One region of the Mesorhizobium sp. M1143 genome, then DNA from elsewhere that is predicted to be linked to it. Evidence: predicted binding sites of a transcription regulator. Region 1 holds the regulator's gene; the other holds the start of a gene.
The links. The regulator PhoB, encoded in region 1, activates phosphate uptake and scavenging genes when phosphate is short. The targets are predictions, from matches to a motif close to TGTCATNNANCTGTCAT.

Region 1 (11,290 bases):
CAAGTTCGTCTTTGCAAACCGCAAGCTGCAGGACACGCTGCCGGAGCTGAAACCGGCATGGCAGCCTGGCCGCAGCTTCCGCGCGGCCCTGGAACTTGGACATTCGGTCGGCTATTTCCGATCGAGCGGCGATCCAGAAATCGACAGGCTCTATGAAGGCGACCCCGATGTCTGGCTCAATGCCATCCTCGCCCGCTATCGCCTGCCCAACTCGTCCTATGAGCGCCTCAATGCGGACGGCCGCTGGTATCAGGTCTACGATATGCGCACCGAGGACGGCACCTTTATCGGCGTGCGCGTCGACATCTCGGAGATCAAGAGCCGCGAAAAGGCGCTGCAGGAAAGCATGCGCCAGATCGACCTGTTCCGCCACGTCATGGACGAACTGCCGGTCGCCGCCTTCATCAAGGCGCAGGATCTGAGCATGGAATTCGTCAACAAGGCCTGGTGCGCGCTGACCGGCATCCCCAAGGAGGAGGTCATCGGCCGAACCGATCTCCAGCTTTTCGGCATCGACGACGCCGAAACCTACACCCATGACGACACCCAGGTCGTCGTCACCGGCCGCGGCCGCGAGATCGAGGAGCCCGTTACCCATCGCGACGGCACGGTGCGGCAATTGATGACGCGCAAGAGCCGGCTGGTGGCGCTCGATGGGTCGGTGCACCTGGTCGGGTCCAGCACCGACATCACCGACGTCAAGGCGCGCGAGCAGGCGCTGGAAGAGAGCATGCGCGAGAACGAGGTGTTCCGCAATCTCATCGACAACGTGCCGGTGTCGATCTACGCCAAGCGCTCCGACCTCAGGCAGTTCTACGTCAACAAGGGCTGGTGCGACCTCACCGGCTTCCGCAGGGAAGACGCGATCGGCAAGACGGACATCGAGATTTTCGGCGAGGACGGCGAAGCCTTCGTCAACAGCGATCTCGCCGTGCTGCGCACAGGCGATACACAGGAGATCGAGGAAACGGTGACGCTTGCCGACGGCAGCGTGCGCCACCAGTTCGCCCGCAAGGGCGCGATGATCGCGTCCGATGGTTCGCTCTATCTGATTGGGTCGACCACCGACATCACCGAACTGAAACTGCGCGAGGCCGAACTGCGCGAGGCGCGGCAGCGCGCCGTGTTGGCCGACCGCGCCAAGTCGGAATTCCTGGCCAATATGAGCCACGAAATCCGCACGCCGATGAACGGCGTACTCGGCATGGCCGAGTTGCTGGCCAAATCCGACCTCGATCCCAAGCAGAAGACGTTCACCGATATCATCGTCAAGTCGGGTAACGCGCTCTTGACCATCATCAACGACATACTGGACTTCTCCAAGATCGATGCCGGACAGCTGGTGCTCGACCCTGCGCCCTTCAACCTGCCCGAAGCGATCGAGGATGTGGCGACGCTGATATCGACGCGCGCCAAGGAGAAGGACCTCGAGCTCATCGTGCGCGTCGAGCCGGGCCTGGAAAGCCTGTTCGTCGGCGATGTCGGTCGCATCAGGCAGATCGTCACCAATCTGGTCGGCAACGCGGTGAAGTTTACCGACGAAGGCCACGTGCTGGTCGACGTGACCGGACAAAGGGGGCCGACGGGGACAAAACTTACCGTTTCGGTCACCGACACCGGCATAGGCATTCCACACGAGAAACTGAAGCTCGTCTTCGAAAAATTCAGTCAGGCCGACACCTCGTCGACGAGACGCCACGAAGGCACAGGGCTCGGGCTCGCCATCACCTCGCGGCTGGTCGAGTTGATGGGCGGCGAGATCGGTGTCGAGAGCGCCGAAGGCAAGGGCTCGACCTTCTGGTTCACCGTGACATTGCCCAGGGCCGAGGAACGGACCGGACGGCGGATCATGCCGGTCGACGTGACCGGCTCACGGGTGCTGATCGTCGACGACAATGCCGTCAACCGATCGATCCTGAGCGAGCAGATGGCGTCATGGACCTTCGATTCCTGCGCCGCCGAAAGCGGACCCGAAGGGCTCAAGGTGCTGGTCGCCGCGGCTGCCTACGGCGTGCCGGTCGACTGCGTCGTGCTCGATTATCAGATGCCGGGGATGAGCGGCGCCGAAATGGCGCGCGTCGTGCGCAGCACCGCAGGGCTGGCCGACACGCCGATCATCATGCTGACTTCGGTCGACCAGTCGCTCGCCAACACCAGCTATCGCGATCTCGGCATCGACGCCCAGCTGATCAAGCCGGCGCGTTCCTCGGTGCTTCTGGAAACGCTGGTCGCTACCATCCAGCGCCACCATCACAATATCACGGGGAGCCGCGTGCTCCCGGCGGCAAGCAGCGGGTCCGGCAACGACAGGAACGGACCGTCACCGGCAAAGCCGCCGCTCGCTGCATCGGAACGCGCCTTGCTGCAACCGCCGCCGGTTCGCGCCCGCGCCCGGGCCGCCGGGGATGAAAGCCGGCTCGACATCCTCGTTGCCGAGGACAATGAGGTGAACCAGATGGTGTTCACCCAGATAATCGGCGAGACCGGCTATAGTTTCGAAATTGTCGGCAACGGCCGCAAGGCGCTCGACGCCTTCGGCAGGCTCAATCCGCGTATGATCCTGATGGACGTCTCGATGCCGGAGATGAATGGGCTCGAGGCCACCGCCGCAATTCGCCGGCTTGAAGAACATACGGGTATGCATATCCCGATCGTCGGCGTCACCGCGCATGCTTTGAAGGGCGACCGTGAGCGCTGCCTGGAAGCCGGCATGGATGACTATTTGCCCAAGCCGATCAGCCCCAGGGCGCTGCTCGAAAAGGTCGAGCGCTGGGTCGGAATACCACGCCACCCCCACCGAGACGCTGTATAGCGACCTGGGGCGCGGGCGGGTATGCGGCCGCGCCGCAACAGCCAAGGATATGGTGCGATCGCACCATATCAAAGCTGGCGCCCAGTCAGGACAATGGTCGCAACGAAACCGCTCATTCAGTTACGGGCGGGAGCAAGCGACCGCCGACAAGAAACAGCGTCGAATCTACCCCAACGGACCTGTTTTTGGCGATGGCTCGGCCAAGATTCGCCCTGGCCACGGGCAACGCGCTCCCGTCCGGTTTTTTCTTTCTCGGCATCGCGGCCTGCGGTGTGCCGGGACTTGATGCCAGCACGGATCGCGCAAGCGTCTGATTCCAGCGGCAACTTCCATTCCCACAAACCGGCTTAAAGGGGGCGGCCCACAAGACGTCTGTGCGACGTTACCGGGCTGACACGAAACTGTCATGCGACTGTAATAATCGAAGGCTATTGGCCTCAGCGGGCGCCGGTTTGAAGAGGGCGCCAAGAGACCATCTTCCGAACAGGAGCAGGCCACATGAAGAAATTCCTCGTTACGGCATCGGCCGTGGCGGTAGCGTTCGCCGCATCGTCCGGTGTCGCCGCTGCGCGTGACCAGATCCAGGTCGCCGGTTCGTCGACCGTGCTGCCTTACGCCAAGATCGTCGCCGAGCAGTTCGGCGAAACCTTCACCAACTTCAAGACCCCGGTGGTCGAGTCCGGCGGCAGCGGCGCCGGCATCAAGGAGTTCTGCAAGGGCGTCGGCGAAGACACGATCGACATCGCCAACTCCTCGCGCCCGATCAAGAAGGACGAGCTGAAGTCCTGCGCCGACGCCGGCGTCAAGGACGTCCAGGAAGTCCGCATCGGCTATGACGGCATCGTCTTTGCCACCGACATCAAGGGTCCGGACTGGGCGCTGGTTCCCGCCGACATCTACAAGGCGCTCGCCGCCAAGCTGGTGGTCGACGGCAAGCTGGTCGACAACCCGAACACCAAGTGGAACCAGGTGAATCCGAAGCTGCCCGACTGGGATATCGCCGCCTATATCCCGGGTGAGAAGCACGGCACCCGTGAAGTGTTCGAGACCAAGCTGCTCGACGCCGGCTGCGACAAGGCCGCTTTGAAGGCTGCCGGCATCGCCGACGACAAGGAAATCGGCAAGACCTGCATCGCCATCCGCAAGGACGGCAAGGCTGTCGACATCGATGGCGACTACACCGAGACGCTGGCCCGCATCGACTCCAACAAGACCGGCGTTGGCGTGTTCGGCCTCGCCTTCTACGAGAACAATGCCGACAAGCTGAAGGTCGCCACCGTGGAAGGCATCGTGCCTTCGACGCAGACCATCGCCGATGGCACGTACCCCGTGTCGCGGCCGTTGTTCTTCTACGTCAAGAAGGCGCATCTGGGCGTCGTTCCCGGCCTCAAGGAATATGTCGAGTTCTTCCTTGATGACCAGATGATCGGCCCGGAAAGCCCGCTCGCCCAGTACGGCCTGGTTTCCGCTCCCGACGCCGAACGTCAGGGCCAGCGCGACGCCTTCGCCGCCGGAAAGACAATGTAATCGACCGACCGGATCAGGGCGCGGACCAAATCCGCGCCCTGATTTCGCCGCTTGCCGCAACGGCGGCGGCGATCTGAATTTTCCCTGGAGTGGGTGATGTCGTCCTTGCTCGTACTCGCCATAGTCATTGCCATAGGCGTGGTCGCTTTTGTGGTCGGCCGCCAGCGCGCAGCGGCGCAGGATACCGGCAAGGTCAAGCCGCATTCGCGCGCGCATTATCATGGCTGGTGGGCCTTTCTGCTCGCGGTCCTGCCTGCCGTCCTTTTGCTCGCCGTCTGGGATATCGGCTCTTCCTTCTATCTCGACCGGCATATCCATGCCGCTTTGCCCGAGCGCACCGCCGACACAAAGGTCGCCAGCGAAGCGCTCGACGCCAGCCTGGTGAAGAGCCTGGCCAAGGGCCTGCGTCGGCTCGATGGCGATACCGCACTTCCCGCTACTTTCGCCGAATTGCAGCCGCTGCTCGCCGCCAAGGGCGTGGCACTGGCCAGCGACACCCAGGACTATATGATCCCGATCGCGGTCGAGGCGAACCAGGTCCAGGACCGGCTCGGCCTGTTCGGCGCCGTGCTGACCTTCGCTCTGTCGATCGCCGGCGCCTTCTATGCGCTGAGGCAGATCGCGCCGCGCGCCAGGGCGCGCAACAATGTCGAGAAGTTGATGCTGTGGGGGCTGCTTGCGGCCTCGACCATCGCCATCCTGACCACGGTCGGCATCGTGCTGTCGATGCTGTTCCAGACGATCACCTTCTTCGAAAGCGTATCGCCGATGAGCTTCTTCTTCGGCACGGTGTGGGATCCGCGTTTCGCCGCCGCCGGTTCCGGCGGCAGCCAGGGTCAGTTCGGCCTGATCCCGCTACTCGCCGGCACGCTCTACATCGCCGCCGTCGCGCTTCTGGTCGCAGTGCCGGTCGGGCTGATGTCGGCGGTCTACATGTCCGAATACGCCTCGCGCAGCGTCCGGTCGGTGGTCAAGCCCGCGCTTGAACTGCTGGCCGGCATCCCGACCATCGTCTACGGCATCTTCGCCGTGGTCACGCTCGGACCGTTCTTGCGCGACCTGTCGGCGGCACTCACCGGCGGCTCGCCCTTCATCCAGGGCCAGAGCATCTTCACCGCCGGCCTGGTGATGGGCGTCATGCTGATCCCGGTCGTGTCCTCTTTGTCCGACGACATCATCACCGCGGTGCCGCGCGCAATGCGTGACGGCTCGCTCGGCCTCGGCGCCACGCGCTCCGAGACGATCAAGCGGGTGATCCTGCCGGCGGCACTGCCCGGCATCGTCGGCGCCATCCTGTTGACGGCGTCGCGCGCCATCGGCGAGACGATGATCGTCGTGCTGGCGGCGGGCGTCGCCGCCAATCTGACGGCCAATCCGTTCGAGGCGATGACGACCATCACCGTCAAGATCGTCAACCAGCTGACCGGCGATCTCGAGTTCAACTCGCCGCAGACGCTGGTCGCCTTCGCGCTCGGCCTGACGCTGTTCGCGCTGACGCTGGTGATGAACATCGTCGCCCTCTACATTGTGCGCAAGTACCGGGAGCAGTACGAATGACCGACATCCCCCTGGACACGATGGCGGGTGCCGTCGCGCGTCCGCGCCGCGACATCGGGCTGAAGGCGCGCTATGCCGCCGAACGCCGGTTCCGCATCTATGGCGTGATTGCGATCTCGGTGGGCCTGGCGTTCCTGGCCATCATGTTGATCACCATCGTCTCGAAAGGCTACACCGCCTTCTGGCAGACGACGGTGACGCTTCCGATCACCTTCGATGAGAAGGTCATCGACCCCTCGAACAAGCGTGCCACAGACCCGAATGTGCTGATCAAGGCGAACTATCCCAAGCTCGCCGAAAACGCGCTGGTGGCCAAGCTCGGCATCGATCCGGCCAACAAGCCGATGATGCTGAAGCTCAAGGGCTTCCTGTCGGAAGGCGCCCGCGTCCAGCTGCGCGACATCGTCTCCGCCGATCCGTCGGTGATCGGCACGACGCGTGACGTCGACATCCTGGCCGCCGCCAATCTCGACTCGGCCTTCAAGGGCCAGATCGACCTCGGCGTCGATGAAGCGCGCCGCAAGGTGTCCAACCAGCAGATCGACTGGATGAACAAGCTCAAAGCCGAAGGCGCGATGGCCGAGCATTTCAACACCGGCCTGTTCAGCTATGGCGCCTCCAGCCGGCCCGAGACGTCGGGCATGGGCGTGGCCATCATCGGTTCGTTCTACATGATGGTGATCGTGCTGTTGCTGGCGCTGCCGATCGGCGTCGCCGCCTCCATCTATCTGGAGGAGTTCGCCAAGAAGAACCGCTTTACGGACCTGATCGAAGTCAACATCAACAATCTCGCGGCGGTGCCGTCGATCGTCTTCGGTCTGCTTGGCCTTGCCGTGTTCATCAACTTCCTCGGCATGCCGCGCTCGGCTTCCTTCGTCGGCGGCCTGGTGCTGACCTTGATGACATTGCCGACCATAATCATCGCCACGCGCGCCGCCCTTGCCGCGGTGCCGCCGTCGATCCGCTCGGCGGCCCTAGGTCTCGGCGCCTCCAAGATGCAGATGGTGTTCCATCACATCCTGCCGCTTGCCGCCCCAGGCATCCTTACCGGCACCATCATCGGCCTGGCGCGTGCGCTCGGCGAGACAGCACCGCTGCTCTTGATCGGCATGGTCGCTTTCGTCGCCGATTATCCGACGACGCCTTTCGATCCGGCGACCGCGCTGCCGGTTCAGATCTATATGTGGGCAAACGAGGCTGAGCGCGCTTTTGTCGAGCGCATGTCCGGCGCCATCATCATCCTGCTCGTCTTCCTCATGGCCATGAACATCACCGCGATCGTGCTCCGGCGCCGGTTCGAGCGGCGCTGGTAGAAAAAAGGCAATTTGGTATGAACATCATGACCGAACAGTCCCTTGAGAATGCAGTGGGCGACAAAATGAACGCCAAGTCGAACGAAGTGATCAAGATGCGCGGCGACAAGGTCGGCGTGTTCTATGGCGAGAAGCAGGCGTTGTTCGACGTCAATCTCGACGTCCGCCAGAACCAGGTGACGGCGCTGATCGGCCCCTCCGGCTGCGGCAAGTCGACCTTCTTGCGCTGCCTCAACCGCATGAACGACACCATCGATTCGGCGCGGGTGACCGGCAAGATCACGCTCGATGAAGACGACATCTACGACAAGAACATCGATGTCGTCGAACTGCGCGCACGCGTCGGCATGGTGTTCCAGAAACCCAACCCGTTCCCGAAGTCCATCTACGAGAACGTCGCCTACGGCCCGCGCATCCATGGGCTGGCCAAGCGCAAGTCCGACATGGACCAGATCGTCGAGCAGAGCCTGAAGAAGGCGGCGATCTGGAACGAGGTCAAGGACCGCCTGCAGGAGCCCGGCACCGGCCTGTCCGGCGGCCAGCAGCAGCGCCTGTGCATCGCGCGCGCCATCGCCGTGTCGCCGGAGGTGATCCTGATGGACGAGCCCTGCTCGGCGCTCGATCCGATCGCCACCGCCCGTGTCGAGGAGCTGATAGACGAGCTGCGCCAGAACTACACGATCGTCATCGTCACCCATTCGATGCAGCAGGCGGCGCGCGTGTCGCAGCGCACGGCGATGTTCCATCTCGGCTATCTCGTCGAGGAGGGCGCCACCGACAAGATGTTCACCAACCCCGACGACAAGCGCACCCAGGACTACATTACCGGCCGCTTCGGCTGAGCCGTCCGGCGGGTGAATTTTCAGGCACGAGGACCAAGATCATGGGTGAACATACCGTCGCCTCCTTCGATGAAGAGCTCGGGCAGATCAGCAAGCTGATCCGCGACATGGGCGATCTGGCAGGCTCGATGGTCAGCGGCTCGACCAGGGCGCTGCTCAATTCGGACAATGCGCTGGCACAGCGTGTCGTTTCCGACGACGCCATCATGGATGCGCGCCAGCGCGAACTGGACGACCGCGCCATCACGCTGATCGCCAAGCGTCAGCCGATGGCCAACGATCTGCGTGCCGTGGTCGGCTCGATCCGCATGGCGGGCGACCTCGAGCGCATCGGCGACCTCGCCAAGAACATCGCCAAACGCGTCGGCACCGTGGGCTTGAGCGTCACGCCGCGCGACCTCTCGCACTCCATCGACGCCATGGCGCAGCTGGTGCTGATCCAGGTGCAAGGCGTCGTCGAGGAATATGCCGCCACCGATGCGGCAGCGCTTGCAAAACTCAGGAATGACGACGAGCGCATCGACGTCAAATACACGTCCGTGTTTCGTGAGCTCTTGACCTACATGATGGAAGACCCTCGCAACATCACCGCCTGCACGCATCTCTTGTTCTGCGCCAAGAATCTTGAGCGCATCGGCGATCATGTCACCAACATCGCCGAAAATGCGTATTATGTGCTGACCGGCCAGCAACTGCCCGCCAATCGTCCGAAGCAGGACGAGACGGCGATGGCCATGCCGGCCTGATGAGGGTGAACTGCCGATGATCGCGCCACGCATCATGGTCGTGGAGGACGAGGAGCCGCTAGGCGTGCTCCTCCGCTACAACCTCGAATCCGAAGGCTATCACGTCGAGGTGGTGACACGCGGCGACGAGGCCGAGATCCGCCTGCAGGAAAACGTGCCCGATCTCCTGGTGCTCGACTGGATGGTGCCCGCTGTTTCCGGCATCGAGCTCTGCCGGCGCCTTAGAGTGCGGCCCGAAACCGAGCGGCTGCCGATCATCATGCTGACCGCGCGCGGTGAGGAAAGCGATCGCGTGCGCGGCCTGTCCACCGGCGCCGACGACTATCTGGTCAAGCCATTCTCGACGCCGGAGTTCATGGCGCGCGTGAGGGCGCTGCTGCGCCGGGCCAAGCCGGAAGTGCTGTCCAGCGTGCTCAAGGTCGGCGACATCGTGCTCGACCGCGAGTCGCACCGTGTCTACCGCAAGAAGAGCGAGATCAGGCTCGGACCGACCGAGTTCCGGCTGCTCGAATTCATGATGCGCCATCCCGGCCGCGTGTTCTCGCGCAGCCAACTGCTCGACAATGTCTGGGGCGAGACGATCTATATCGACGAGCGAACCGTCGACGTCCATGTCGGGCGCTTACGCAAAGCGGTCAACAACGGCCGCATGCCGGATGTCATCCGTACCATTCGCGGCGCCGGCTACGCGATCAGGGAAGACTAGGATGCTGCGCGTCGCGCCGTTGCCGGCCATTCAGGCGACATGCTTGCCGGATTTGGCCTGAATGCCCGGCGCGAAAATCTCCTGATCGACGAAGCCGAGCGCGCGCATGGCACAGCCTTCGCGGATCAGCGGCAGCTCGTTGGGCTCGGTGTCGAAGGAGATCGATTTCGAGTGCTGGCCGCCGGCGGTCTGGGCGATCGCTTCGCGCAATGCCGGTTCGATCAAGTCGAAGGCGGCGGCGCTGACGCCTACCATGGCGACGGGTGCCGGATCGATCAGCGCAAACAGGCTGCCGAGGCCGAAGCCGAGCGCCTCGCCGGCCTTGCGATAGGCTTCGCGCTCCGGGCCGTCGGTTTCGCGGGCGCGCGCGGCGAGTGCGCGCATATCAGCGTCGCCGATATCGACCGGCTCGGCATCCTCGCCCATCATTTTGGCGCTGCGCCAGATGGCGTAGTTTCCGGCATAGGCCTCGACGCAGCCGCGCCGCCCGCAGCGGCAGAGCGCGCCGCCCGGACGGTGGATCATGTGGCCGAACTCGCCGCCCGAGGAATGGGTGCCGGTGAAAAGTTCGCCTTTCAGCACCAGTCCCATGCCGATGCCGTGCGATAAGAGGATGGCGATAAAATTGTCGCGGTAGCGCTCGGGCTGGCGCCATTGCAGCGCCACCGCCATCATATTGCAGTCGTTCTCCATGGTGGCCGGAATGCCGAATTCCGCTTCCAACATGTCGGCGAAGGCAATGTCGGTCAGTGGCGTGATTGGCGACCACAGCATGGCCCGCGCCTGCGAATCGGTGATGCCCTGGATGCCCATGGCAATGCGGGCGATGCTCTGGACGTCCAGGTCCGGGTCCTCGAGACGCCGCCGGACGATTGCTACGCATTCGCCGATCAGTTCGTCGCGCGGCATGGTCAGCGTGTCGAGCCGGCGCTGTTCTTCCGCGACCACCTGGCCGGCATAGTCGATGACGGTGACGGAGAGGAAGTTCAGCGACAGCACCACGGTCATCACCGCCGCCGCTTCCGGATTGAGGCCAAGGCCGACCTGCGGCCGGCCGCGTTTCAGCGAGCCGGTCTCGCCAGGCTTGCCTTCAATCAGGATGCCTTCTTGAATCAGATCAGACGAGATTGCCGATATGGTCGAATGGCTGAGGCCGGTGGTCGCCGCAATCTCGGTCCGCGACGGCTGGCCGGCCCGGCGCACGGCCGAAATCACCATCGCGCGGTTGCGACGGCGCAGATCGTCGTGGCGGATTCCAACCGACATTTGTTTCCTCCCGGCCTCCTCGCGCCTCATGATAGTGAAGGCGTTCGACGGCACCAGCCAAATATTGGCAGACGCCGGCAGCCCTGTCATTGTTTATTGCGGAGCTCGAAAAAATTCGGCAAGGCCATCAGAAACCATGTTGACAGCGCTTTATCATTGAACCAGTGTTTTTTCGAGGCTCGAAAAAATGGAGCCTCTGTGTGCAGGCCTTCGGGCCAGTTTTGTCGCGCCGCGCGCGGGGCAGGGAGGGTTTATCATGAACAGATTTGCAGCCGCCATGCTGGCGGGCGCCGCCATGTCGCTGACGCTGGTCTCGGTCGCGCAGGCGAAGGACAAGGTCATCGGCGTCTCCTGGTCGAACTTCCAGGAAGAGCGCTGGAAGACGGACGAGGCGGCGATGAAGACGGCGATCGAAGCCGCCGGCGACAAGTACATTTCCGCCGACGCGCAGTCCAATCCCGGCAAGCAGCTGACCGACGTCGAAAGCCTGATCTCGCAAGGCGCCAACGCGCTGATCGTCC
Region 2 (11,290 bases), on a different contig from region 1:
GCCCTTGCCGTCATAGCCCATGCGGCGGGTTTTCAAGATGCCGCTGCCACCGAACTCTCTCAGCGCCGCCGTCAGCTCGTCGTCATTGTCGACGGAGCGGAAATCCGCTGTCCTGATGCCGATGCCGTTCAGGAATAGCTTCTCCGCCACCCGGTCCTGGGCGACTTCCAGCGCCCTGGGCGGCGGATAGACCGGGACCTTGGCGGCGAGCGCGCCGGCAGCCGCTACCGGCACATTCTCGAATTCGTAGGTGACGACGGCGCTGACTGCCGCCAGTTCGGCAAGGGCGTCCGCATCGTCATAGGCGGCGGTGATCTGGCGGTTGGCGACCTGAGCCGCCGGGCAATCGGCCTGCGGTTCGAGGATAATTGTGCGGTAGCCGAGGCGCGCTGCGGCAACAGCCAGCATGCGGCCGAGCTGGCCGCCGCCGATGATGCCGATGCTCGATCCCGCGGGCAGGCTCACGGCGCGTCCGTCGGTTCGGTGGCGACCCTGGCGGTTTGGGCGGTGCGCCAGGCATCCAGGCGGGCGGCAAGTTTTTCGTCGTGCAGCGCCAGCACGGCGGCCGCCAGAAGGGCGGCGTTGGCCGCACCCGCCTTGCCGATGGCAAGCGTGCCGACCGGAATGCCGGCCGGCATCTGGACGATGGAGAGCAGCGAATCCTGGCCGGACAGCGCCTTCGATTCGACCGGCACGCCGAACACCGGCAGCGGCGTCATCGCCGCCGTCATGCCGGGCAGGTGGGCGGCGCCGCCGGCGCCGGCGATGATCACCTTGTAGCCGGCCGCCTTGGCGCCTTTGGCGAAATCATAGAGGCGGTCCGGGGTGCGGTGGGCGGAGACGATCAGCCGCTTGTGCGGAATGCCCAGCGCCTCCAGCGTTTCGGCGGCGTGGCGCATCGTCGCCCAGTCGGACTGGCTGCCCATGATGATGGCGACGTCGGCGCGGTGGTCGGTCAAGCGCATGCTCCCGGCGGTAAAGGCGCGCCTTAGCGGAATTCGGGCTGGCCCGCAAGGATGGCGGCCGCCGCAGCCTAGTCCGGCCAGCGCAGGGCGCCGGATGAATCCTTTCGCGGCTGTCTCATCGCATCCGCCGGCCTGTCGGCCGCGGTGAGCACGGCGCGGAGGCGTTCGGCGACGATCTCGGCCTCGCCTGGGTGCAGGTTGCACGGGTCGAGGAAGAAATGGCCACGCTCGACTTCGTGGTTGCGCACGATGATGGGCGGCGATCCGGCCGCCAATGCCGAGGCGAGGCCGGCGGCACTGAAGCGGCTTTCGGGGGAGACGAAGATCTGCAGCCGGTCGAGCGGATTGGCGGTCGGGTCGGGAATGATGTTTGCGACGATGCCGGGTATTCCCTGCAGCGAATCCCTCCACAGATGGAGCGCCGCTTCCTCGCGTCGGCGGATGCCGGCATGGTCGCGCTTTTCCCAGGCTTCGAGCGCCGCCATCGTGCCGGCGATGCTTTCCTTGCCGACCTTCATGGCGCGGGCGACGCCACGGTTTTGCAGATAGGCGGCGCGGACGAGATCCTTGCGGCCGGCGACGATGCCGCTGGTCGGCCCCGAAAGGAATTTGTGGCCGCTGTAGACGACGATGTCGGCGCCGCGCGCCAGGAAGCTGCGCAGGTCATATTCGGAAGCCGCATCGACGATCACCGGCACGCCCCTGGCGTGGCAGATATCGCAGAATTCCTCGAGGGAAAGCATGCCGTATTGCACGGTGTGGTGCGCCACGACGTAGAGCGCCGCCGCCGTGCGCTCGTTGATAGCCTCGCGCACATGATAATCCTGCGTGACGCTGACCGTGCCGGCCGGAATGACCTTGGCGCCGGCGACGCGGATCGACTGGTCGATCGGTGCGCCGTAATTGACGATATGGCCGAGCTGGATGACGACTTCGGACTTCAGCCCTTCGGTATCGTCGGGCAGCCGTTCGATCGCCAGCAAATTGGTGCCGGTCATCGCCCCGGCGATCGCCATTGTGATGCCTGAGGCGCAGCAGGCGGTGATGAAGCCGGCCTCGCCGCCGGTGAGGCGGGCGGTGATCACGCTTGCGGCGCGCTGCAGATCGTCCATCTCCACCCATTGCGAGGCGATCTCGGCCATGGCGCTGATCGCCTCGGGAACGATGATCGAGGCGCCGAGCGTCGTCATCGTGCCGGAGACGTTGATGATCGGCCGCAGTCCCAGCCGTTCACGGATCGTGGTGTTGGAGCCGGTGTCGGAATAGGTTTTCATGTTCAGCAATCCCTTGACGGTCAGGCGGCGATCTCGACGACCGCTTCGATTTCGACGGTGATGTTTCCAGGCAGCGAGCCGACCCCGATCGCCGAGCGGGCATGGCCGCCGATCTTGTCGAAGACGCTGGCGAACAGGTCCGAGCAGCCATTGACCACTTTCGGGTGGTCGCTGAAGGTCGGCGTCGCATTGACGAAGCCGAGCAATTTGACGACGCGCACGATGCGGCCGAGATCGCCGGCGGCGGCGTGCATGACGGCGAGCAGGTTGAGGCCGGTGAGGCGGGCATGCTCATAGGCCTGCTCGACGGTGACGTCCTCGCCGACCTTGCCGGTGCACAGCGTGCCGTCGGCGCGCAGCGGCCCTTGACCCGAAAGAAAGATCAGCCGGCCGCTTTCCGCATGGGTGACGAAATTGGCGATCGGCGTCGGCGGCTCGGGCAGCGTTAGGCCGAGCTCGGCGAGCCGGATGTAAGGCGTCATGGAAGAATTCTCCTTGGGCCGGCCTGTTGTTTTACGCAATTCCCAAGGGAAAGCGCTTCGCGCTTTTCCCGGGAAAACCGCTTACACTTTTCCTGGAATTGCTTTGGGCCGCCCATGTCAGAAATGCGAGGCGCGGAACCGCGCCAGGAAAGAGCGCAGGCGCTCATTGGTGGTCTCTTCGGCAAGGATCTCCTTCGGCGGGCCAACAGCGCTGACACCGCCATCGGCCATGAAGACAATGCGGCTCGAAGCGTCGCGGGCAAAGGCCATCTCGTGCGTGACCATCACCATTGTCATGCCGTCTTCGGCCAGGCTGCGCACCACGGCCAGCACCTCGCCGACCAATTCGGGATCGAGCGCGGAGGTGATCTCGTCGAGCAGCAGGATCTTCGGCTCCATGGCGACTGCCCGCGCTATGCCGACGCGCTGCTGCTGGCCCCCGGAGAGTTCCGCCGGCAGGCTGTCGGCCTTGTGGGCGAGGCCGACGCGGCTCAGCCAATGCTCGGCGATCTGGCGCGCCTCGGCCTTGCTCTTGCCGCGCACCTTGGTGAGGCCGAGCATGATGTTGCCGGCGGCGGTGAGGTGCGGAAACAGGTTGAAGCTCTGGAACACCATGCCGGTTTCGGCGCGCATATTGGCAAGGTCGCGCTCGCTGCGCTTGGCAAGGTCGCGCTCGCTGCGCCGCTGGCGCGCGCCGGCCTCACGAAAACCGACCTCCTTGCCGTCGATGCGGATCGAGCCTGAGTCGTAGCTTTCGAGAAAGTTGACGCAGCGCAGCAGGGTGGTTTTGCCGCTGCCGGAAGGGCCGATGACGGTGACCACCTCGCCCCTGTCCACCTTGAGGCTGACCGAGCGAAGCACCTCGACCGAACCAAAGGCTTTCGAGACCCCGGCAATGTCGAGAAGGGCAGCATTGTCGTTCGAGCTTGTGGCCATCGTGCTAGTCCCGGATGAAGGCAAAGCGCCGTTCCAGCCGCCGGCTGGCGTAGGAAAGCGCATAGTTGACGGCGAAATAGATCAAGGCGCCGAGGATGTAGAGCGGCATCGCCTCATAGGTGCGGCCGATGACCTGGTTGATCGCCTGCATCAGGTCGGTGATGCCGAGCAGCGAGACCAGGGCGCTGCCCTTGACCGCATCGGTGACGCCGTTGATCCAGGGCGGCAGGAAGCGCCGGAAGGCCTGCGGAAAGATGACGTAGGTGAGCCGCTGGCGAAAAGTCAGCCCAATCGCCATCGCCGCCTCGGACTGCCCTTTGGGAATGGAGCCGACGGCGCCGCGGAGATACTCAATGACCTGCGCGGTCTTGAACAAGGTGAGCGCCAACACCGCCGCCGAGAAGGATTGCAGATGCAGGCCGATGGCCGGCAGGCCGTAATAGACGAAGAACATCAGCACCAGGATCGGGATGCCGCGGATGGTGTCGGAGAAGATGCGCACGGCCCAGCGCACCGGCGCCGGGCCGTAGACCAGGCCGACGCCGAGCGCGACGCCGGCAATCAGCGACAGCACCACGACCAGCAGCGAGACCCACAAGGTGATGGCGAAGCCCTGGGCGAGGAACGGTACGGCGTAGAGGATCTGGCTCAGCATGTCAGCGCGCAGCCCTGAACCGGCGTTCGACCAGCCGCAGCCCGAAGAGCAGGGTGTAACCGGTCACCAGGTACATCGCCGTCGTCACCAGATAGACCTCGACAATGCGGAAGGTGTTGAAGTTGATCCACTGGGCGCCGAAGGTAAGCTCGGGCACCGAGATGACCGATGCGATGGACGTGTCCTTGAACAGCGAGATGAAGGTGTTGGACAGCGCCGGCAGCGTGATGCGCAGCATGGTCGGCAGGCGCACATGAACCAGCCGCTGCCAGGGCGTCAGGCCGATGGCTTTGCCGGCATCGAGCTGGCCGCGCGGCACGGCTTCCAGGCCGGAGCGGAACACCTCGACCAGATAGGCGCCGCTATAGACCGACAGCGTCAGCACGAACGAGGTCGGCGCGTCGTAGGCGACGTCGATCACCGTCGGCAGGCCGTAGAAGACAAGATAGACGAGCAGGATCAGCGGCACGTTGCGGATGAATTCGACGTAAGCCGCAATGATGGCGCGCACCACGCGTCCGGCCGAGACATACCAGACCGCCAGCACCAGGCCGATGACGACGCCGATGGCAATCGAAATCACGGCAAGCTCGAGGCTGAGCAGAAGGCCGCCCCACAGCTTGTCGAAATGGCGCCAGATCAGGTTGAAGTTGAGCGTATAGCCCATGCGTCTCCCGCAATAACCAAGGGGATGCGAACTAGAAGGCGGAAGGGCTAACCCTTCCGCCAGCACTTGTCAGACAACCGGGAAACCGGGATGGCGGGCCGGCGGCTCTTGGCCGAAATAGTCCTTGAAGGCGGCGTCGTAGAGTGCGGTCTCATGGCCGAACATGGCGATGGTGAAGGTCTGGTTGACGAAGGTCAGCCAGTCCAGGTCGCCCTGCCTGACCGCCGCGCCGTAGAGCATCGAGTACCAGCTCTTGCCGGCATCGAAATATTTGTCGGGGTTGCGCGAGGCCAGCCAGCGCACGGTTGAAAGATCGACAGCGGCGGCATCGGCGCGTTTCGATTCCAGTGCCTGCAGCACATTGGCCTGGGTGTCGATCTGCAGCACCTGCGCCTCCGGCAGGGCGTAATGGACCGAGCTTTCGGCATCGACATTCTGCAGGATCGAGATGCGCGTCGCCGAACCACCGGCGAGCAGCTTGTCGAAGGTCTTGTTTTCCGCCGTCGGCAGCGTCAGCAGGGCGACGCCCTCGACATAGTATGGCCTGGAGAAGTGGATCAGCTGCGAGCGCTGCGCGGTCATGGTCATGAACTGGATGGTAATGTCGACCTTGTTGGTGGTGACATTGGGGATGCGCTGCGCCGGATCCTGCATGACGAACTCGACCTTGCTCGGATCGTCGAACAGACCCTTGGCCAGGATGCGTCCCATGGTGATGTCCATGCCGACCAGCTCGCCGGCATCGTTTTCGAAATGCCATGGCGCGTTGGTGCTGCCGGTGCCGACGATCAGCTTTCCGCGGTCAAGCGCGGTGCGCAGAACGCTGTCGGATGCGGCTTGTGCCGCCGCCTTTTCGGCGCTGACAGCGGTCATCACGCCCGCCGTTGCAAGCCCGGCCATGCCTAGTTTCAGAAAATCTCGCTTGGATGCGTCGTTCACTGCGACCTCCTGTTGTTTGAGTTCCCCTTACAGACACACGTGTCGCCGACCTGATTGTCTCTTACAATAGACACATGTATCCTATACAAGACAGATACTAACATCAGGAATCAGTTATGCAAGACAGCAATGGACTCACGGATCGGGCGGAGCTTGGTCCAGCCGGGAGCCCGACGCCCGACAAGACCTCCGGCTCGCGCGAGAAGGGCCTCAACCGGGTGCTGGAGATCCTGGACTTCCTGCATGTTACGCAGCGCGCCATCGGCATTGGCGATCTCGCCAAGGGGGTGAATGCGCCGCGCTCCACCACCTATACGCTGGTGCGTTCGCTGGTCGATGCGGGTCTCCTGGAGATGGAGGGCGACGGCAACCGGGTCTATTTCGGCAAGAAGCTCTACCTCTATGGAATGGACTATGTCAGGGGCAACGACCTGCTTAGGCGGGGCCGGCAGGAGGTCGACAATCTGTCGCGCGAGACCGGCGAGACCTCCGAATTGTGCATGCTGCAAAGCGGGCGCTATACCATCGTCCATTCCAGCCCCGGCACCAGGCCGTTCCGCATCAGCTCGGCCACCGGCCTGCAGATCCCGCTGCCATGGACGGCATCGGGGCGGCTGCTTCTGGCCGGATTGGAAAGGGCCGCCATCCAGGACATGGTCTCGGAAGACGACCTTTTGCTGCCCGACGGCCGCAGGCTGCAGTTCGACGACTTCGTTGCCGATATCGCGACGGCCAGAACGACCGGCTATTGCATCACTTCGGGGCTGGTCGACGCCTACACCAAATGCCTGGCCGCCCCTGTCTTCGCGGCCGCCGGCAAGGTCGAGGCGACGATGTGCCTGGTGGTGCCGATCGACACTTCAGCGGAGAAGACCGACGAATTGCTGACGTTGCTGCGCCATCGCGCGGCGCGGCTGTCGATAGCGGGGTGAGCAGTTAGGCCCCGAGGCCGTCGGCTAAGCGATGATGTCCGGAATGATCTTGTCTTCCAGCGCCATCAGCCGGTCCTTGAGGAAAAGCTTCTTCTTCTTCATGCGCTGGATCTGCAAGGGGTCGCAGCCCATGGCGATCATCGCATTGATGGCCGCGTCGAAATCGGCATGCTCCTGCTTCAGGCGGGAAAATTCGAGGCGGACATCGGCCTTTTCCTGGTCGGACATTCTCTACCGTCTGCATGTCTGCGGCGCCCGGCAATGGGCATGATTGGGCGGGGGCGGCATCAATTGCCGCCGGCGCGCAGCCAATATCACATATCACATTGTCGTGGAATGCTACCACGCAGCATTCGACATCGCAGCCGGATGGTGGCAGACTGTCATGGTGCCGTCACAGATGCGACCTGCGGTGGACGTGCCTTTGACGGCTGCAATCGAGGAAACCATGAAAGGGAGAACCAATCATGTCTCTTGCATCCCATCTTGATGAGTTGCAGCGGAAACACGGTGATATCGAACGCGAGATCGACGATGCGATGAACCATCCATCGGTCGACGACCTCGAAATCGTGAATCTGAAGCGACGCAAGCTGGCACTCAAGGACGAGATTGAAAAACTGAAGGCGAAACCGACGAGACACTGACGCCCTTCCAGGATTAGACGCGCCGCCTTGGCGCGTGACTATCGCTCCGGTGGCGACATGCCGCCGGAGGCCTGTGTTTGCTACTGATTCCGATACTGTTGGCCGGCGAAACCCGTCTGTGGGGTCGCCGCGCTGCTGCGATTTGGCGGCTCTGCTTGTCTGTCGCCATTGACAAGCCATCTTTGCTCCTCCACCTCATGCCCGAACCTCAGCGCTATGTGCTGATAGCTGTTTGAGCGTGCGTCGACGTGGACGTATGTCGCTCGGGTGATCAAGAGGCTGCCGGCATGACCGGGTATTTTTCCTCCCCCTTTGCGCGCCGGACATCGGTCGGCGTCGATGTCGGCGGCGTGGTCGTCGGCGGCGGCGCGCCGGTCGTCGTGCAGTCGATGACCAACACCGACACGGCCGATATCGACCAGACCGTCGCGCAGGTTGCGGCTTTGCATCGCGCCGGCTCCGAGATCGTGCGCATCACCGTCGATCGTGACGAGAGCGCTGCCGCCGTGCCGCGCATCCGCGAACGGCTCGAGCGGCTCGGCATCAATGTGCCGCTGGTCGGCGACTTCCACTATATCGGCCACAAGCTGCTGGCCGACCATCCGGACTGCGCCGAGGCGCTGGCCAAATACCGCATCAATCCCGGCAATGTCGGCTTCAAGGACAAGAGGGACCGCCAGTTCGCGGCGATCGTCGAAATGGCGATCAGGCATGACAAGCCGGTGCGCATCGGCGTCAATTGGGGGTCGCTCGATCAGGAGTTGCTCACCCGGCTGATGGACGAGAACCAGCGCCAAGGCTTCCCGCTGACGGCGCAGGAAGTAACCCGCGAGGCGATCGTGCAGTCGGCGATCCTGTCGGCCGAAATGGCTGAAGAGATAGGCCTCGCCCGCGAAAAGATCATCCTGTCGGCCAAGGTCAGCGGCGTGCAGGATTTGATCGCCGTCTACACCGAGCTTGCCACGCGTTCCAACCATGCGCTGCATCTCGGCCTCACCGAAGCCGGCATGGGCTCCAAGGGCATCGTCGCCTCGTCGGCGGCCATGGGCATCCTCTTGCAGCAAGGCATTGGCGACACCATCCGCATCTCGCTGACGCCGGAGCCGAATGGCGATCGCACTCGCGAGGTGCAGGTCTCGCAGGAACTGCTGCAGACCATGGGCTTCCGTCAGTTCGTGCCGATCGTCGCCGCTTGCCCCGGCTGCGGCCGCACGACATCCACCGTGTTCCAGGAACTCGCCCAGAACATCCAGGCCGATTTGCGCAAGAACATGCCGGTCTGGCGGGAGAAATATCCCGGCGTCGAGAACCTCAAGGTCGCGGTGATGGGCTGCATCGTCAACGGCCCCGGCGAATCCAAGCACGCCGATATCGGCATCTCGCTGCCCGGCACCGGCGAGACGCCGACCGCGCCCGTCTTCGTCGATGGCAAGAAGTCGGCGACGCTGCGCGGTCCGTCGATCGCCGCCGATTTCGAAAAAATGGTTGCCGACTATATCGAGCAGCGGTTTGGCCAGCACGGCAAGGCTGCGGCCGAATAAGCCATGCGGGGGCTGCTCAAAGCCGGTGTGATCCTGCTCTGCGGGCTGGGTGCCGGACAGGCGCTCGCCGATCCACCGCAATCGCGCTCGGCGGCGAAACGATTGATCGGCCGTGTCTGTGACCTGATCGAGACGCATGCCGAGCGGAACGGTCTGCCGAAGGATTACTTCGCCCGGCTGATCTGGAAGGAAAGCCGCTTCGACCCCAATGCGGTGAGCCCTGTCGGTGCCGAAGGCATCGCCCAGTTCATGCCGGGCACCGCCAAGATGCGCGGGCTGGCCGATCCTTTCGACATCGACCAGGCGATCCCGGCTTCGGCGAAATATCTCGCCGAAATGAAGACCGGCTTCGGCAATCTCGGCCTGGCGGCGGCTGCCTACAATGCCGGCGAGAGCCGCGTTTCGCGCTGGCTGGATTCCGGCGGTTTCCTGCCGATGGAGACCGAGAGCTACGTCTTCGACATCATGGGCGAACCAGCCGACAAGTTCTCCGACGGCGCCTACGCCGGAACGATCGAGCCGCTCGACGCGAAAACCAGCTTTGCCGTCGCCTGCCGCAAGCTGCCGGTGATCATGTCGAGAACCGTGGCCATGGCGTCGATCAATGTGAAGCCATGGGGCGTCCAGGTGGCCGGCAATTTCCGCAGGGGAGCTGCGATCAATCAGTGGCTGCGGGTCAGGAGCCGGTTTCCGGCGCTGCTTTCCGGTCGTGACCCGGTGGTCAGCCGGGTGCGCACGCCGATCGGCCGACGCGGCATCTACGCCGTCAGGATCGGTGTCGACGACCGTGCCGCCGCCAACGTCATCTGCCAGAAACTGCAAAGCGTCGGCGGCGCCTGTATCGTCGTGCGCAACCGATAGGGGGCGACATGACGGCCAAAATCGTCCTGCTTAATGGCGTCGGCAGCGCCGGCAAAAGCTCGATCGCCAGGGCGCTGCAAACAATCGCCACCGAGCCCTTCCTGCATGTCCAGATGGATGCTTTCATCGACATGCTGCCGCCGGCGCTGCAGGATCATGCCGACGGGTTTTCCTTTGAGACCGTGCTGGAAGACGGCAAGCCGTCGGTGGTGATCAGGAGCGGGCCGGTCGGCGCGCGAGCCATGCGCGGCATGCGCCATGCCATCGCCGCCATGGCCGGGCAAGGCAACAATCTCATTGTCGACGACGTGATCTTCAATGACGAGATAGCGGAGCACCGCATGCTGCTGTCGGGTTTCGACCTGCATCTGGTCGGCGTCATGGCGCCGCTGGAGGTGCTGGGAGCGCGCGAGGCCGCGCGCGCCGACAGGCTGCCTGGCCTGGCGCGCTGGCAATATGGACGCGTCCACAACGGCATAGACTACGACCTCGAAGTCGACACCAGCCGGCTGACGCCGCTTGAATGCGCCCGTCGCATCCAGGAAAGATTCCGACTATAGTGGCCGGTGTTCTTTTGTTGCAATCATAGCTCTTCCAATCGCCCGAAAGCGATAGTCACCCGTCATGTGCAGGGTCGTGGCGATTAAATATTAATGAGCCCTGCTGTAGCAAAAGAGGTCGATATCTCGACGAGAGCTTTTGCGATCGTCAAAAAGGCGGGGCATGGGGGCGGTGGCAAATTTCCTTAGACGCGTTGTAAGTGAACTTGAAACGCCGCGCGCCAAACGGCCGTTCGGTTCTGGCTGGCTGTCCGGCTCGATTGGCTTGCTTGCCGGGGTCACCGCCCTGCTGATGGTCATCGTGCTGCGCTACCCGTCGCTTACATCGATGCCGGATCTGGCCCCCATCCACCAGATGCTGTTCTTCAAGCCGGTGCTCTATTTCGTCCTCATCTCCGGCTATATCCTGGCGATCCTCAGCATGACGCTGCGCAGGCAAAAGACGCTCGGCGCGGCAGCGATGTTCACTGTGCTGCTGGCGTCGCTGGTCGGCATGCTTCCGGTGCGCCATCAACTGCACATCGAAGGGGTGTTCTTCGGGCTTGATTTCTTCATCCTGAACGCCCTGTTCATGGGTGTGCTGTTCGTTCCGCTCGAACGTCTTTTCGCGCGCAACAAGGATCAGACCGTGTTCCGCGACGAATGGCGCGAGGACCTGTTCTACTATCTGGTCTCATCGCTGCTGGTGCAGATTTTGACCTACCTGACCTTGGCGCCGTCCAACTTCGTCAATGCGCAGGGCGCCCTTGGTTCGGTGCGCGCCTGGGTCCACGACTTGCCGTGGCTGGTGCAACTGCTGGCGGTAATGTTCCTGACCGACCTTGCCCAGTA

Region 2: the regulator PhoB is predicted to act here: its motif matches at 7,232-7,248, upstream of NKH35_RS23690 (YdcH family protein).

What each region holds. Positions count from the first base shown of each region.
Region 1 covers NZ_JAMYMJ010000038.1:916-12,205, reverse strand. Annotated here, with positions in the region: gene NKH35_RS22240 (PAS domain-containing hybrid sensor histidine kinase/response regulator) at 1-2,812, shown strand, start outside; gene NKH35_RS22235 (substrate-binding domain-containing protein) at 3,311-4,339, shown strand; gene pstC (phosphate ABC transporter permease subunit PstC) at 4,436-5,896, shown strand; gene pstA (phosphate ABC transporter permease PstA) at 5,893-7,209, shown strand; gene pstB (phosphate ABC transporter ATP-binding protein PstB) at 7,227-8,051, shown strand; gene phoU (phosphate signaling complex protein PhoU) at 8,093-8,797, shown strand; gene phoB (phosphate regulon transcriptional regulator PhoB) at 8,814-9,503, shown strand; gene NKH35_RS22205 (ROK family protein) at 9,534-10,769, opposite strand; gene xylF (D-xylose ABC transporter substrate-binding protein) at 11,026-11,290, shown strand, end outside.
Region 2 covers NZ_JAMYMJ010000043.1:11,310-22,599, forward strand. Annotated here, with positions in the region: gene NKH35_RS23640 (5-(carboxyamino)imidazole ribonucleotide synthase) at 1-465, opposite strand, end outside; gene purE (5-(carboxyamino)imidazole ribonucleotide mutase) at 462-959, opposite strand; gene NKH35_RS23650 (aminotransferase class V-fold PLP-dependent enzyme) at 1,034-2,239, opposite strand; gene NKH35_RS23655 (RidA family protein) at 2,260-2,721, opposite strand; gene NKH35_RS23660 (amino acid ABC transporter ATP-binding protein) at 2,839-3,657, opposite strand; gene NKH35_RS23665 (amino acid ABC transporter permease) at 3,662-4,312, opposite strand; gene NKH35_RS23670 (amino acid ABC transporter permease) at 4,314-4,979, opposite strand; gene NKH35_RS23675 (transporter substrate-binding protein) at 5,049-5,879, opposite strand; gene NKH35_RS23680 (IclR family transcriptional regulator) at 6,035-6,850, shown strand; gene NKH35_RS23685 (YdcH family protein) at 6,875-7,078, opposite strand; gene NKH35_RS23690 (YdcH family protein) at 7,318-7,497, shown strand; gene ispG (flavodoxin-dependent (E)-4-hydroxy-3-methylbut-2-enyl-diphosphate synthase) at 7,785-9,038, shown strand; gene NKH35_RS23700 (lytic transglycosylase domain-containing protein) at 9,042-9,899, shown strand; gene NKH35_RS23705 (chloramphenicol phosphotransferase CPT family protein) at 9,908-10,459, shown strand; gene NKH35_RS23710 (sterol desaturase family protein) at 10,623-11,290, shown strand, end outside.